Methanospirillum hungatei JF-1: one gene and its partner. The protein of the gene in region 1 binds, or shares a complex with, the protein of each later gene. Links are inferred from orthologs where the notes say so. Each region holds a gene or a part of one and is shown in the gene's direction. Other genes may lie near its edges. The genes, in order: mcrC and MHUN_RS12000.

Evidence for each region.
Region 2: the proteins of mcrC (region 1) and MHUN_RS12000 are in contact, whole or in part, in a cryo-EM structure (PDB 9H1L), measured with the Methanococcus maripaludis proteins. The link is inferred for Methanospirillum hungatei JF-1 from one-to-one orthologs. Residues at the interface, in WP_011171501.1 of Methanococcus maripaludis: Arg5, Lys6, Glu7, Gln8, Ile9, Val10, Asp11, Cys12, Arg13, Ala14, Val15, Met16, Gly17, Gly19, Glu20, Gly22, Gly23, Leu24, Gln26, Arg27, Gly28, Thr29, Phe30, Ala31, Glu32, Leu34, Asn36, Thr51, Tyr59, Arg62; in WP_011170365.1 of Methanococcus maripaludis: Arg6, Glu8, Gln30, His32, Val33, Met34, Gln35, Tyr39, Leu80, Ser81, Arg82, Leu85, Pro86, His87, Cys90, Asp91, Ser93, Glu94, Arg97, Lys98, Lys102, Pro103, Asn104, Met105, Ile106, Gly107, Ala109, His110, Lys122, Glu123.

The regions. Positions count from the first base shown.
Region 1 is NC_007796.1:2,418,811-2,425,718, forward strand. Bases 3,348-6,305 are described here. They hold mcrC (methyl-coenzyme M reductase I operon protein C), read left to right. Parts: upstream 3,348-4,487; coding sequence 4,488-5,123; downstream 5,124-6,305. Other genes in these bases: mcrB (coenzyme-B sulfoethylthiotransferase subunit beta), read left to right, coding at 3,348-3,999; mcrD (methyl-coenzyme M reductase operon protein D), read left to right, coding at 4,018-4,488; mcrG (coenzyme-B sulfoethylthiotransferase subunit gamma), read left to right, coding at 5,128-5,886; mcrA (coenzyme-B sulfoethylthiotransferase subunit alpha), read left to right, coding at 5,900-6,305. Outside these bases: MHUN_RS11110 (Gfo/Idh/MocA family protein), read right to left, coding at 1-528; MHUN_RS11115 (DegT/DnrJ/EryC1/StrS family aminotransferase), read right to left, coding at 528-1,616; MHUN_RS11120 (acyltransferase), read right to left, coding at 1,613-2,209; more of mcrB, read left to right, coding at 2,692-3,347; more of mcrA, read left to right, coding at 6,306-6,908.
Region 2 is NC_007796.1:2,560,529-2,567,388, reverse strand. What follows is about bases 2,378-5,287. They hold MHUN_RS12000 (methanogenesis marker 7 protein), read left to right. Parts: upstream 2,378-3,318; coding sequence 3,319-4,257; downstream 4,258-5,287. Other genes in these bases: MHUN_RS11990 (hypothetical protein), read left to right, coding at 5,018-5,275; MHUN_RS12005 (methanogenesis marker 17 protein), read left to right, coding at 2,738-3,322; MHUN_RS12010 (methanogenesis marker 15 protein), read left to right, coding at 2,378-2,732. In the rest of the region: MHUN_RS12025 (methyl-coenzyme M reductase-associated protein Mmp3), read left to right, coding at 1-595; MHUN_RS12020 (methanogenesis marker 6 protein), read left to right, coding at 592-1,047; MHUN_RS12015 (methanogenesis marker 5 protein), read left to right, coding at 1,048-1,494; more of MHUN_RS12010, read left to right, coding at 1,491-2,377; MHUN_RS11985 (PEGA domain-containing protein), read left to right, coding at 5,400-6,215; MHUN_RS11980 (PEGA domain-containing protein), read left to right, coding at 6,212-6,860.

The DNA.
Region 1 (6,908 bases):
CTCAAGGGGATCCTGGAACAAGGAGTGAAGAATTATGTCAATATCATGGATCATAAGATCTTCAACTACTGAACTGGCAGTGATCCTGGATGATGTCGGATTATGCCTTTTCAGTTCTACATACAGAGGGCTTGAGATGATTCTTGAGATTTCTTTCACAATAGGATTAAAGCGTTCAATATGCCCGACTCCGACTATGGTCCCTTTTGGTATCTTATTTATAAGCTCATGACCCTCCGTTGAAGTAAGGCATATCGGTTTTTCAATAAGCGTGTTCATTCCGGTTGTGATTATCTTCTGTGCTGATTGATAATGAAGAGGAGTGGGAACACAGAGACTGACAGCATCTACATTTTTTAGGAGTTCCTGGATAGAACCAGCCACTTCTGCGTTGTTCTGCTCTGCAACTATCCGGGCCTGATCCTGGTTTACATCATATACGAAAAGAGACTGTACTGGCTTTAACTCAGAATATATCCGTACATGATTCCGGCCCATCATCCCGGTCCCGATAACCCCGACATCCATTATTCACATCCATTGACTGCCTGAGTTATTGAATCTCTTTGTTCCAGCGTCAGTCCCGGATACACCGGAAGACTAAGTATCTCTCGGGATATCTTTTCAGATACCGGGCATCCACATGGTTGAATCTTCCCTTCATATACTGGTTGTTTATGAATAGGTATCGGGTAATGAATGGCTGCTCCGATACCTTTCCTGTTCAGATCGGAAACAAGCTCATCACGAGTAATGTCAGCCTGATCGGTAACCCGGATGGCATACTGATGATATACATGGGTTGAATCCTGTCTGACGAAAGGAGGTATGATGCCGCGACGGACAATCTTTTTTGTGAAGAAATCTGCATTCTCCTGCCTGGACTGATTCATTTCCGGAAGTTTTCGAAGCTGAACACGCCCGATTGCGGCAGCAATGTCAGTAAGTCTGAAGTTATATCCTAGCTCTGTATGCAGATATTTCTCTTTCTGACCATGATTTATGAGCAGTCGTATCCGGTTAATAAATTCGGGATTGGTACTGGTTACCATACCGCCTTCTCCACAGGTCATATTCTTGGTCGGGTAAAACGAAAAACAGCCACAGGTCCCATAACTTCCCACGGCCCTGCCCTTATACTGTGCGCCATGTGCCTGTGCACAATCCTCGATGAAATGGAGTGCGTGATCGGTACAGATGTCAGATAGTGCACGAATATCACATGGCTGGCCAAAAAGATGGACGCCAATTATGGCTTTTGTTTGTGGAGAGATCAGTTCAAGGACCTTTTCTGGATCAATACAATATGTTTTTTCCTCAATGTCTGCAAGAACCGGAGAGGCACCACACATACTGACGGATGTTGCAGATGCGATGAAGGTAAAGGAAGGAACAATGACCTCATCACCTGGCCCTATACCAAGTGCTGCCATCGCCATATGAAGTGCCGTTGTCCCGTTGCTTGTGGCAACTGCATGAGGGGTCCCACAAAAATCTGCAAATTCTTTCTCGAAATGAATGACTTCCTGTCCGGATGCGAGCATACCAGAAAAAATCACCCTGGCTGCTGCATCTGCTTCTTCCTGACCAACAAAGGGACGGGCTACAGGGATCATTTCTGAATCGCTCCCTCAGGAAGTGGTTTGATCCGAGCAGGTGAACCAATCGCAAGCGAGAATGGGGGAACATCTTTGGTTACAACCGACGCTGCTGCAATAAGGGCCCCCTCTCCGATGGTTACACCCGGTAGTATCGTAGCATTTGCACCTATTGAAGCATGATCACGAACGATTGGACCGAATAGGTTCTTTCCCCCATGAGGGGGATATTTATCATTTGTCAGAACTGCGTTCGGCCCTATAAAAACATAATTCCCAAGTTCTGAATTGGTCGGTACATACACCATACTCTGAAGATTGACATGGTTCCCAATGGTGCAGTTTCCTTCTATGATTACTCCGGTTCCAAGAGAGACATGATTCCCCAGTACCGTTTTTTCCCGGACGAGGACGTTATGACCGGTTGAGAAATTGGATCCGGTCCGGACATCAGCATACAGAATGGTGCCGGATCGAATGATGGCATTATCTCCGATTATAACACCAGGATGATTCTTCTTTCCAATATAATCCCGGGAAGGAAAACCGAGCGTAACCGGATCAAAGATTTGTACATTTTTTCCAAGCTGATTATTGCCATATTCGAACACGATATTCACATAATTATACAATTGGAGAATGAATAAAACGAGCACTTCTGTTTAAAATGTATCGTTTCACTGAGTTTCCCAGACAATATTGTCATATATATCTCCTCTGATCCTCCATAAATAAACCAGATAATGCTATATAATATCTCGTTCAATTCTCTCATCACCCAAAGCGCTCATATCAATAGCACAAAAAAATTTCGAAGTACAATTAGGTAATTAAAAAAGTTATTTTTTGTAATATTGATCATCATAAAAATGCAGAAGCATATAAAATTAATTCAATTAATTAATGAAAACTTTACAGAGAATATAAAGTTTCTCCGAGAATCAAACCGTTAGATTTTTATTTACATCTTCAGACATATCATCAGTCCCGTAAAGGGGACGTGTACGAGTGATTACAGTCTATCAGTAACAGATTTCCTTCCAGTATACAGTGACAAAATCGTACAGGTTTTAAGGAACATCGGAGGAACCATATGGCAAAATTTTCCGACACAATCGATCTCTATGACGATCAGGGCAAGCTGCTGAAAAGCGGTGTTGCCTTGGATAAAGTTAGCCCGCTGACAAACGCCGGCATCAAGAAGATGATCAGCCTTACCAAGAGAACTGTTGCAGTTAACCTTGGTGGAGCAGAGGCATTTCTGAAGACCGGAAAGGCCGGAAAGAACCAGATTCCCGGACGTGAACTCAACCTTGACCTTGTTGCCAATGCTGGTGCAATCAAGGAAAAGATGTTCAAGATGCTCCAGGTCACCGAGGGCGATGACACCGAGATCAAGGAATTCGGTGGCGGTAAGCTCCTGCTTTGTACCGTCCCAACTGCACGTATTGAAGCAGCAGCAACCTACGATGCAGCAATGACCGCTGTTTCAGCAGCAGCAACCTATGCAGTTATTGACCAGTTCAATGTTGACATGTTCAACGGTTCAACTGTCAAGGCAGCATTCTGGGGTACCTACCCACAGACCATGGATCCGTCTGGCTCAGCTTGTGCATCCATTCTGTCCATTCCACAGAACAACGAAGGTCTTGGATACGCTCTCCGGAACATCCAGGCAAACCACTGTGTCATGATCACCAACAAGAATGCAATGCAGGGTGCAGCACTCTCCGCAACCTTTGAACAGGCAGGAGAGTTCGAGATGGGAGCCGCAATCGGACCATTCGAGCGTGCACAGCTCCTTCTCTACGCCTACCAGGGCCTGAACGCGAACAACCTGGTCTACGACCTCGTGAAGAAGAATGGTGCAACCGGAACTATCGGTACTGTTGTCCAGTCACTTGTCGAGAGAGCAATCGAAGACAAGGTCATCACCCCAGGAAAGAAGGGACCATCCGGATACATATTCTACGAGACCAAGGACCCAATGCTCTGGAACGCCTACACTGCAGCCGGAACTATGGCAGCAACCATGGTAAACTGTGGTGCTGGCCGATTTGCCCAGGCAGTATCCTCAACCCTGCTCTACTTCAACGACCTCATTGAGCACGAGACCGGACTTCCGGGTTGTGACTATGGTCGTGTAATGGGTGTAGCAGTCGGATTCTCATTCTTCAGCCACTCAATCTATGGTGGTGGAGGTCCGGGTATTTTCAACGGTAACCACGTCGTTACCCGTCACGCAGCCGGTGTTGGTCTCCCCTGTATCGTCGCTGCCTGTGCTCTTGATGCAGGAACCCAGATGTTCAGCCCAGAGAGCACCTCAAAGGTCTACCAGGATACCTTTGGTAAGATCCCAGAGTTTGCCCAGCCGATTCAGCACATCGCCCAGGGAGCATAATCCCCAAGGTTTCGCACAATGGCTGATGCTGAATTCCCGCAATGCAGGATCGTCACCGAGCGCCTCTTAAAACCTGAAACTGTTGAGAAAATCCTCAATAAACTGGCGGTCATACCCGGGATCCGAAGGATCGTCATTAACGGCCCGAGTATACCCCAGAAAGTCCCCTATGGCCCTGCACGGGGCCTGGATAACCCCCATTCCGGAAAAGCAACAATCCGGGTCGGGGTAACGGATGTTGACCTCAGGGTGCAGGTAGGAACATTCCTTCTCGAACTTGAAACACGGGATATCGTCTCGCAGGTAGAGGAAGCCTGTAAGGAAGTCTTCACGAATTTTTCATACTCGGTCAAGGAAGGAAAATTCATGAGGTCGACCCCGACCCAGGTGGACTATGCGAAGTACGGCCCGAATGCAAACGAAATCATGTTAGGTCTGGTCGATCCCAAGAATAAAACCGGACCGACACTCATCCAGGGACATAAATAATGCCAATCGGACGGGTAACACAGGTTGTAGACTGCCGCGAAAGTGCGGGTATGGGAAAAGGAGGGGCCCTTGCCCAAAGGGGGACGATCTCCGAATGCCGATATCCTGACGTCATCATCATAGGGATGTCCCCCGGTCGCCGGCATGTCACAAAGCCGGTCTGTGATATCACGTCTGCCCTGCGGGCACAGGGGGTTGAATATAGTATCAGCACCATGATTCTCAACGCGGGCTCCGGGATTCCCCCTGATGCCCCAAAGAGTGCCGGTCATGTGCTGGGAGCATATTTCGGCCTGAATGAGAAGGAAATAATCCAGGTTAACCGCCATAAAGTTGCGGTTCTGCACCATGGAAATGTCAGATCACATATCGTCCATAAGGTCAGGTCTATCTTAAAGGACTGTGATATTCCGGCGGTTGTAGTCTGTCAGGCCCCTGTTGATTACGAGGATTTTGCAAAGGAAGGGGTGAAAACGGCGTTTGTGATGCCTACTGAAGAGAATGTCCGGACAAAAGGGACAGTTATGGCGATTGTCAGTGGTGTCACGAGGGGTCAGACCCCGTCACGTGAGAAGATCAGCGAAGTCATTCACGAAGTCATGAAACTTATGAAAACTTCAGATTTGGAGAGATAAAGATATGGCATATACTCCACAGTATGGTCCGGGCCAGTCTATTGTAGCCGAGAACCGGCGCAAGCAGATGAACCCAAATGTAAAGCTCGAAAAAATCCGTAATGTTACCGATGAAGACATCGTTCTCATCCTTGGTCACCGGGCACCAGGTCAGGCATACCCGACTGCACACCCGCCACTCGCAGAACAGGGTGAGCCGGACTGTCCAATCAGAAAGATTGTTACCCCGACTGACGGAGCAAAGGCTGGAGACCGTGTCCGGTACATCCAGTTCGCTGACTCCATGTTCAATGCACCATCTCAGCCATACCAGAGAACCTACACCGAATGTTACCGCTACCGTGGTATCGACCCGGGAACTCTGTCCGGCCGTCAGATCGTCGAGTGCCGTGAGCGTGACCTTGAAAAAATCTCTGCAGACCTGATTAACACCAACCTCTTCGACCCGGCCCGTGTCGGTATTCGTGGTGCAACCGTGCATGGTCACTCCCTCCGTCTTGCAGAAGACGGTATGATGTTTGATATGCTGCAGCGGTGTATCCTCGAGGGCGGGACTGTCAAGTACGTAAAGGACCAGATTGGTACTCCACTCGACAAGAAGGTCGATGTTGGTAAGCCAATGGACGATGCCTGGCTGAAGGCAAACACTACGATGTTCCACTCACTCGTTGGTACCCCTTACCGGAGCGACGCCGAGTACATCGAATATATCCAGCGTATTCACTCCCTGAGAACAAAGTACGGTTTCATGCCGGTGGAGTAAGGAGGTACTAAATATGGCAAAAATTGAGAGAGCACAGAAACTTTTCCTCAAAGCACTGAAGACCAAATTCGAGGGAGACGTCGCAGATACCAAGACCGGTTTTTACAACTTTGGTGGTCTGAACCAGTCCCCAAGAAAGAAAGAGTTCATGGAGGCATCCAAGAAGGTAGAACTTCGCCGTGGAATCTCCATGTACGACCCGAACCGCTGCCACCTCGGTGGTCTGCCAATGGGTCAGCGTCAGCTCATGACCTACGAAGTTTCCGGAACCGGAACCTTTGTAGAGGGTGACGACCTGCACTTTGTCAACAACCCGGCAATGCAGCAGATGTGGGATGATATCCGTCGTACCATCATCGTCAACATGGACCTTGCACACCAGACCCTGCAGAAGCGTCTTGGCAAGGAAATCACCCCGGAGACCATCAACGAGTACCTTCACATCCTTAACCACGCAATGCCTGGTGGAGCAGTTGTTCAGGAACACATGGTTGAGACCCACCCAAGTGTTGTCGATGACTGTTATGTAAAGGTCTTTACCGGAGACTCCGAACTTGCAGACCAGATTGAGAAGCAGTTCGTTCTCGATGTCAACAAGCTCTTCCCGGCAAAGCAGGCAGAGCAGCTGAATGAAGCTGTCGGCAAGTCACTCTGGCAGGCAATTCACATCCCGACCATCGTATCCCGTACATGTGATGGTGGAACTACCTCCCGGTGGTCAGCCATGCAGATCGGTATGTCCTTCATTACCGCATACCGCATGTGTGCCGGAGAAGCAGCAGTCGCTGACCTGTCCTTTGCAGCAAAGCACGCTGGTGTTATCCAGATGGCAAGTCACCTCCCGGCCCGTCGTGCCCGTGGTCCAAATGAACCAGGAGGTATCATGTTCGGACACTTTGCTGACATGATCCAGGCAAACCGGAAGTACCCGAATGACCCAGCAAAGGCATCACTTGAGGTTGTCGGTGCAGGTTGTATGCTCTTCGACCAGATCTGGCTCGGTTCCTACATGTCTGGTGGTG
Region 2 (6,860 bases), 140 kb from region 1 along the record:
GAGCATTCAGATTGAACCCTCACAGGTCGACCTGATTGGACTGCCGCTTGCGATGGCACGGGAACGGGCAGAAGCGCTTCATCTTACGCTCACCCCTGATGTTGACGGTCCTGACCGTGTAGTCATTAAACAAAAACCAGCGACTACCCTTGAGGTACTTGCCCAGGGTCTTGTAGAGGTCGAGACCATACCTGACAAACAAGTTATATCTATCACTCTTGATGATGTGAATGCCCCCCGGACCTGTAAAATTTTCAGGGAATTCTCAGGCCTTAAGTATCACGCAGTCGGAAGACTTCCGATGCTCTTCTCCTTTGATGAAGTCACCCTTTTTAAAGCAAAAATTCCGAAGACGACAAATGTGATCCCTGAGAACACTCCAGTTTCATCAGTTGAAGCAGGTGTGCTTGCGATGACGAATGATTCCTGTAAGGGGGTTGGAATCGTCGGGGTGAGGTCTGTTCCTTCATCAGAGTTCGGTCCGACTTCTGAACCGTTCTCCGGAACAAATATCATCGGTACCGTGATCGATATGGAAAAGATTGCAGGGCTGGAAGAAGGAGAGGTTGTGTTCTTCAGGGAGGTCAGGCCATGAAGGGAACAATTCCGCCACTGTATGCCGGGACCGTTACGAAATACGTCTTTATTGAATCGTATAAGGCAACACCCGATGACATTGCAGCACGGGCCTATGAGGTATCAGGCAGGGTCATGATAAAAGAGACCTGCTTTGGCCTGCAGATCACCGGCGAAGAAGAGGAGGTGGAACGGGTTATCGCACATATCAGAGCGCTTGATCCGGCACATATCTATGTAAAGGACCGGGGTTTTCCACCCGGTGATCCCCGCCGGTGCCGGGCAAATCTCGGGGGAGCACGACCAGGATATTTTGGACATGAATATGAGATGGGTTTTATCAGGAGAATCGCAATCGGACTTGAAGAGCTGGAATCGCCATCTGAGAGACCGGTTCATGGATCAGAACAAAAAGAAACGGAAGGATTATCGGTGAAAAGACTGATGGAACTGATCGAACAGGAGGCCTGAATGGCAGAGGTGTTTATCTATCCGGCAACAAGTCTTATCCTCTCAGATCTTGTCGCACGGTTTGGTCATAAGCCTCTGGGAACCGCTCTTTCGGTTCGGGAACGTATCCAGACAGCAGGTCTTGATTCTCCACCCCTTCAGATGACTCCTGATGATGCAAAGAAGGGGCTACGGTGGGCTGCTGTTGAAGTGCCATCCGGTGTCAGGGGGCGTATGTCTCTTTTTGGTCCCCTGATTGACAGGGCTGAGGCGGCCATTATTGTCAGGAATCCGGATTTTGCTTTTGGGTGTATGGGATGTGCCAGAACCGATGAACTGGTGGAATTCCTTGTGAAACAAAAGAAGGTCCCCATCCTTGAACTTGACTATCCTGCCGATGAGGAAGAAGGGATCATCTTTGTTCGGAGGGTCAAAGAGTTCCTCACCGGTCTTGGAGGTTCATCATGAAGGAAGAGACTGTCCGTATTGCCCAGTTATCCTGCGGACCTGAGTATTCAGGAGTCCAGAAAGAGATTTACACAGCAGCTGAGGCCGTTGGGGCAGAGGTCTTCTTCCCTGATCTCTCACTGTCCGATATCCGGAGAAATTTCAGGGATTTCGGACTTGATGTCAAATCCGGTGATCTGAAACTTGCCATCGCCCGTGCCGTTGCCCTGGTAGAAGGTTCAGCAGAAGCAGATGCAGTATTTATTGCATCATGTTTCAGATGTGCGGAGGCGGCGATTGTCAGGAATGAACTCCGGCGGTACATCCATGAACACTCGAGGCTTCCCGTGGTCAGTTACTCCTTCACCGAACGGACAACCTCCGGGACCCTTCTTACGAGGATGGAGGCCTTGACGACGATTGCACGGCGGCGTGCCCTTCTAGCCCGTGAGCGTCAGACCGGTCTTACCATGGGGGTAGACTCCGGTTCCTCCACAACAAAGGCGGTGATCATGCAGGACAATGAGATCATCGGAACCGGTTGGCGTCCGACAACTGAAGTACTGACCAGTGCAGATGAGGTCATCGCTCTTGCACTTGAAGAAGCCGGCGTCACACGTGAGGATCTTGATGCTGTTGGGACAACCGGGTATGGCCGGTTCCTCATAGGGGAGCGTATCGGGGCAGACCTCATTCAGGAAGAGCTGACGGTAAACAGTAAAGGTGCTGTCTTCCTCGCCGACTGTCAGCATGGTCCGTCAACTGTGATCGATATCGGAGGTATGGATAACAAAGCCATATCTGTCCTTGATGGTATCCCGGGTACGTTTACCATGGGAGGTATCTGTGCCGGGGCATCCGGGCGATTCCTTGAGATGACGGCAAAACGGTTAGGAGTAGATATTACCGAGCTGGGCCCGTTAGCCATGAAGGGGATGGGAGAAGATGTCCCAATGAACAGTTACTGTATCGTCTTTGGGACACAGAGCCTGGTAAATGCCCTTGCAGAAGGGCACTCAAAAGAGAATGTTGCCGCCGCCGCCTGTCATTCTGTCGCCGAACAGGTCTTTGAGCAGCAACTCCAAGAGATAGATATTAAAGAACCGGTCGTCATGGTCGGAGGGACGTCACTAATCCAGGGTCTTGTACGGGCCATGGGAAACCTGCTCCAGACCGAGATTGTTGTTCCTCATCATTCCCAGTACATCGGTTCGGTCGGAGCCGCATTATTGTCTTCAGGATTTGTGGAGAAGAGCTGATTGGTATGTCGACGCTGGAGTATTTTGAGGTAGACTCAACCGAACCGGTTGGAGGACAGCTCTACCGGCGGATCGCTTCAACGGTGATCACGGATCATAATCTCCTCAAAGTCCTGGAGAGACTTCGGATTTTTATAGATCCATCTGTTCCTGTTTTTGTGGCGGTGGGGATCACACGAACTGTGCCCCGAACAATTACCGTGTCAGATCTTGCTGGAGTTACCTATGATGGGCAAAAGATTACTCTGGCAATCGCAGATGAGACGTTCCTTGCAGATCTTCTGCAAATCCTCTGGAAGAGTTATGGAAAAGATCAGGTATCACAGCCGGACCGGTTTACCATCGAGATTCTGACCTCCGGGGATGCGGCCTCATCCGGCATTGAAGATCTGGCGGTTGCAGATCCGACCGAGGGGCTCTTTAAGGATCTCATCTACTCCATGCAGGTCATCTGTCCGGAGGGTTTCCGGGTGAAAAAGCAGAACTTTCATAATGGCAGGTTCTGGTTTGTCGCAAGTGAAAATACTCTGCCTGAAGATGTCACCCCTCTTGTTGATGAGCAGTTCAGGATAATGGAGGCTGCATCATGATCCTGGTGCCTATAACCTACAAGGGGGGCGTCTTTCGTCATGATGAGATCCTGGACCTTATCGAGGATATGGGCGGGTATATCATTCAGAAACATATGATTGCCCAGGAAGTCGTTCTCCAGGCTCTAATCCCGAAGGAAGATATTGAGATTTTAAAAACAGTCTCCCGTCCCCTTGCCGGCGAGGTTAAACCAGCCCCGCTTGTCGGGACTGAGATTGCAGTAGTCTCGATGTCACTTGAGATTCATCATCTCCCTCATGCCTCATGTGATGTTGCTGAATATCTCCGGACAGCCGGTGCAAAGACCAACATGATCGGGCTTGCACGCGGATTTGGCAAACGAATCGGTCTGTTGTCTGATGAGGAGCGGGATATCATCAATGAGCATGATCTTGCAATATACCTCTTTGGCAACTTTGAAACCTGTATAAAAGAGAAGATGCCTACCTTCAGGCGGGGCATACAGGTGCCGATTGTTGTCTGTGGTGGTCCGACAAAAGAAACCTTGATGAAGATAATAGATCCACCGGTTGCAGGATATATCGGCGGTCTTGGCAGGTTTATGCACCGGACCAAGGAACCGCATGAGCTGGCCAGACTTGATGAGATTGTAGAGGAGGTCTCCCGCGTTATTGATCAGAAGCGAATCGGGATTGCTAAAGATCCCCTGTCTGTCACACCTGCCCGACTTATGGATATCATCCTTGAGAACGTGCCTGCTATCCATGAAGTGACCTCACCTATTCCGGTTGTTGTGCAGATGGACGGCACAAGGATAAAACTTCCGTATGATCCTTATGCTGCAGAGATCAGGGAGATCGAGATTGAGGCCGGGATCAGAATTGCCGATGTCTGTGATATCCGGCCATCCAGAATGCGGGATTATATTTTGCTGAAAGTAAAGCCGTTTTCAGAGACTGGAATGCTCGTTTAGATCCTCTCCCCTTTTTACCTTTAATATCAGCCCACCAGTTATTCGGCATGTCTGATTGAATATAATGGCGATTATCGATCCAAGGATTATTGAACTGATCACACCCATCACAACACCAAAAAATGCCCCGGTTATCGTCCCAAAGATAATGAGAGGATCAAAAATCTCTTGGAGACCCAAATGGGATGGAAAACGAAGCCAAAAAACTCCAAAACCAAAAAGTGTGAGAAAAATTCCCGAGATCATACCAATTAGGGCACCAAAAGGTATGAGGCATTGTATGAGTGAGATGGGATGCACTGACTGAATTTTTAGGACTTCCTCCGTCATACAATCATGTCTGGTTTTCAGGTGATAATTATTTTTAACCTCCGCACAAGGAGAATATCCGCTCTTGAAAAAATCAAAAATTATGGTGTTGCAACTGGTTGCAACCAGTTTTTGATAGTTTTTACTTTACCATTTCGAGATAATACCTTCTCTAATGGCTCAAAGATCTAGATGGATTCTGTGACCTGTTTCAGTCATTTTCAACCCGCACAGATGTGCTGATCCAGCAATCGGAATGTTTTTCTCTGCATGATCCCTCCGGGTCAGGATCATCCGTATCGAAATCAGTCTGAACGGATTCAACAGAATTTCTTATTCAACCCTTATCTGCAGTTTCAGCCAACGATGGTGATGTCACAGGAAGACCTGTGAGCAGGATCGAATGATCCGAACCTCCGTATCCTCCTCAAAAAAACACAGGTGAAATATAATGCAGTCATTCATGTCCTCCTACACTGATGCTCCGTATGTTCCCTCTGTGTGGTACTCCCCTTCCAAGACCGTGATCCCGCACCAGTCCGGGTTTCTGGATTTACCTGTATTCCATGCTCTTACCATGACGACAGAATCTCCCGCCCAAGTATCATCAGATAAACCAGGCAGTGCCATCGCTGACCTGGTACAATCTGATGACCGGTTTCTGGACCAGCTTGAAGTCATGCATTATCTGAATTTCTCTGATTTTTAAATCCGTAAACCTCCTCTTTCTCTTCCCCTGCATGATTATTGTATGAGGATGACTATTCCAAAGAATTATGAGCGTTCATCGCCCATGCTCACATATAAGGGGTTGATGTGAAGTGAACTGGCATATGTTACTGACAAGTCTGGTGCTCTTTTCCACCATATTCTGCTGTCAGGCACTCGGAGATGAGAAGCGGTTTTCATCTCCCGGAATCGGTTATATTGAAGTCAGATCAGATCTGGAAGGTGCCCGGGTCTATTTTGATACCCTCTATATGGGGTTTATATCAAACGGGAAATTAACAATCCCGGTCGATACGACGGTTGCACCGTCATGGAAGAATGTCCGGATGGAGTACAGCGGGTATCTGCCCTATGCAGGGCCATATGTCCAGACCGAGCCTGGAAAGACGATTGCATACAAGATAGACCTGAGTAAGACCTCATATGAACGCACCGGGATGGTACGGTTTATCAGCGAACCTGCCGGAGCTGAATTTCTATTAAATGATAAAAGTATGGGTACAACTCCTGATTCAGGAATCCTGATCGCATACACGGTGCCACGGGGATTGTATGTCGTCAACGCGCAAAAACCGGGTGATCAGACGATCACGGATCAGCTCTATGTAGATGACAATGCCGCTACAACCTACCGGGTTGAGATGATCCCTTCACCGCTGGGTGAATTGAATGTTTACTCAAATCCAGATGGGGGAGAGATCTTTGTTGACAACCGGATGGTCGGACTGACTCCGTTACGCATGAAAGACATAACAACCGGTGAACATACGGTCATGATCAGGAAGGCCGGGTATCAGGACTGGGTTGCCAATGTGTCTGTGCTAGGGGGGAGCCTGGGTTCAGTTGAGGCAGTCCTTGTTTCCACTCCGGCACCTGAACCGGTGGTTACAGCAGATGTGACGGAGCCTGTAAAGCAATGAGATCCATTCATTTTCTTGTGATGGCCGGAGTATTCTCCTGCTTTCTCCTTTTTCATCTTATTCTTCCGGTAGCAGGGATAGCATCTCCAGAACTGACCGGTGGGGATTATCAGGCGACCGGAACCCTGCATGTTGATGGAAGCCCGGTCGGCATGGATATCGCCCTTGATGGCAGAGTGGCTGGACAGGTTCCGGAGTCAGGGGTTCTGATCATTGATAATATCACAGTTGGTGAACATGCCGTAACAGGGTCATTTCCAGGGTATGCAAGCCAGGAGATGTGGGTAAATGTCCCAGATGGTCTCCCTGCCGAGATCAGAATAGACCTGAGCAGGAAGTTGATGGGATCACTGGATATCTCGTCATCTCCTCCAAATGTGCAGATTTATGTGGATGATCTGTACAAGGGCATTACTCCCGCAGTAGTTGAGGTAGAGGCCGGATCACATGTGGTACTGTTACGTCTTTCCGGATTCCAGGACTGGTCAACACAAACTGACGTTGCCGGCGGGGAGACAACTGTCCTCTCAGGAACTCTGGTTCCAGTATCCAAAACACCGGTTTCTTCTGCTTCAGGTGGTCCGTCGGTTCTGGTAACAATGCTTCTCATTGTTGCCGGAGTTATGGTTGCATATGGGCAGATAC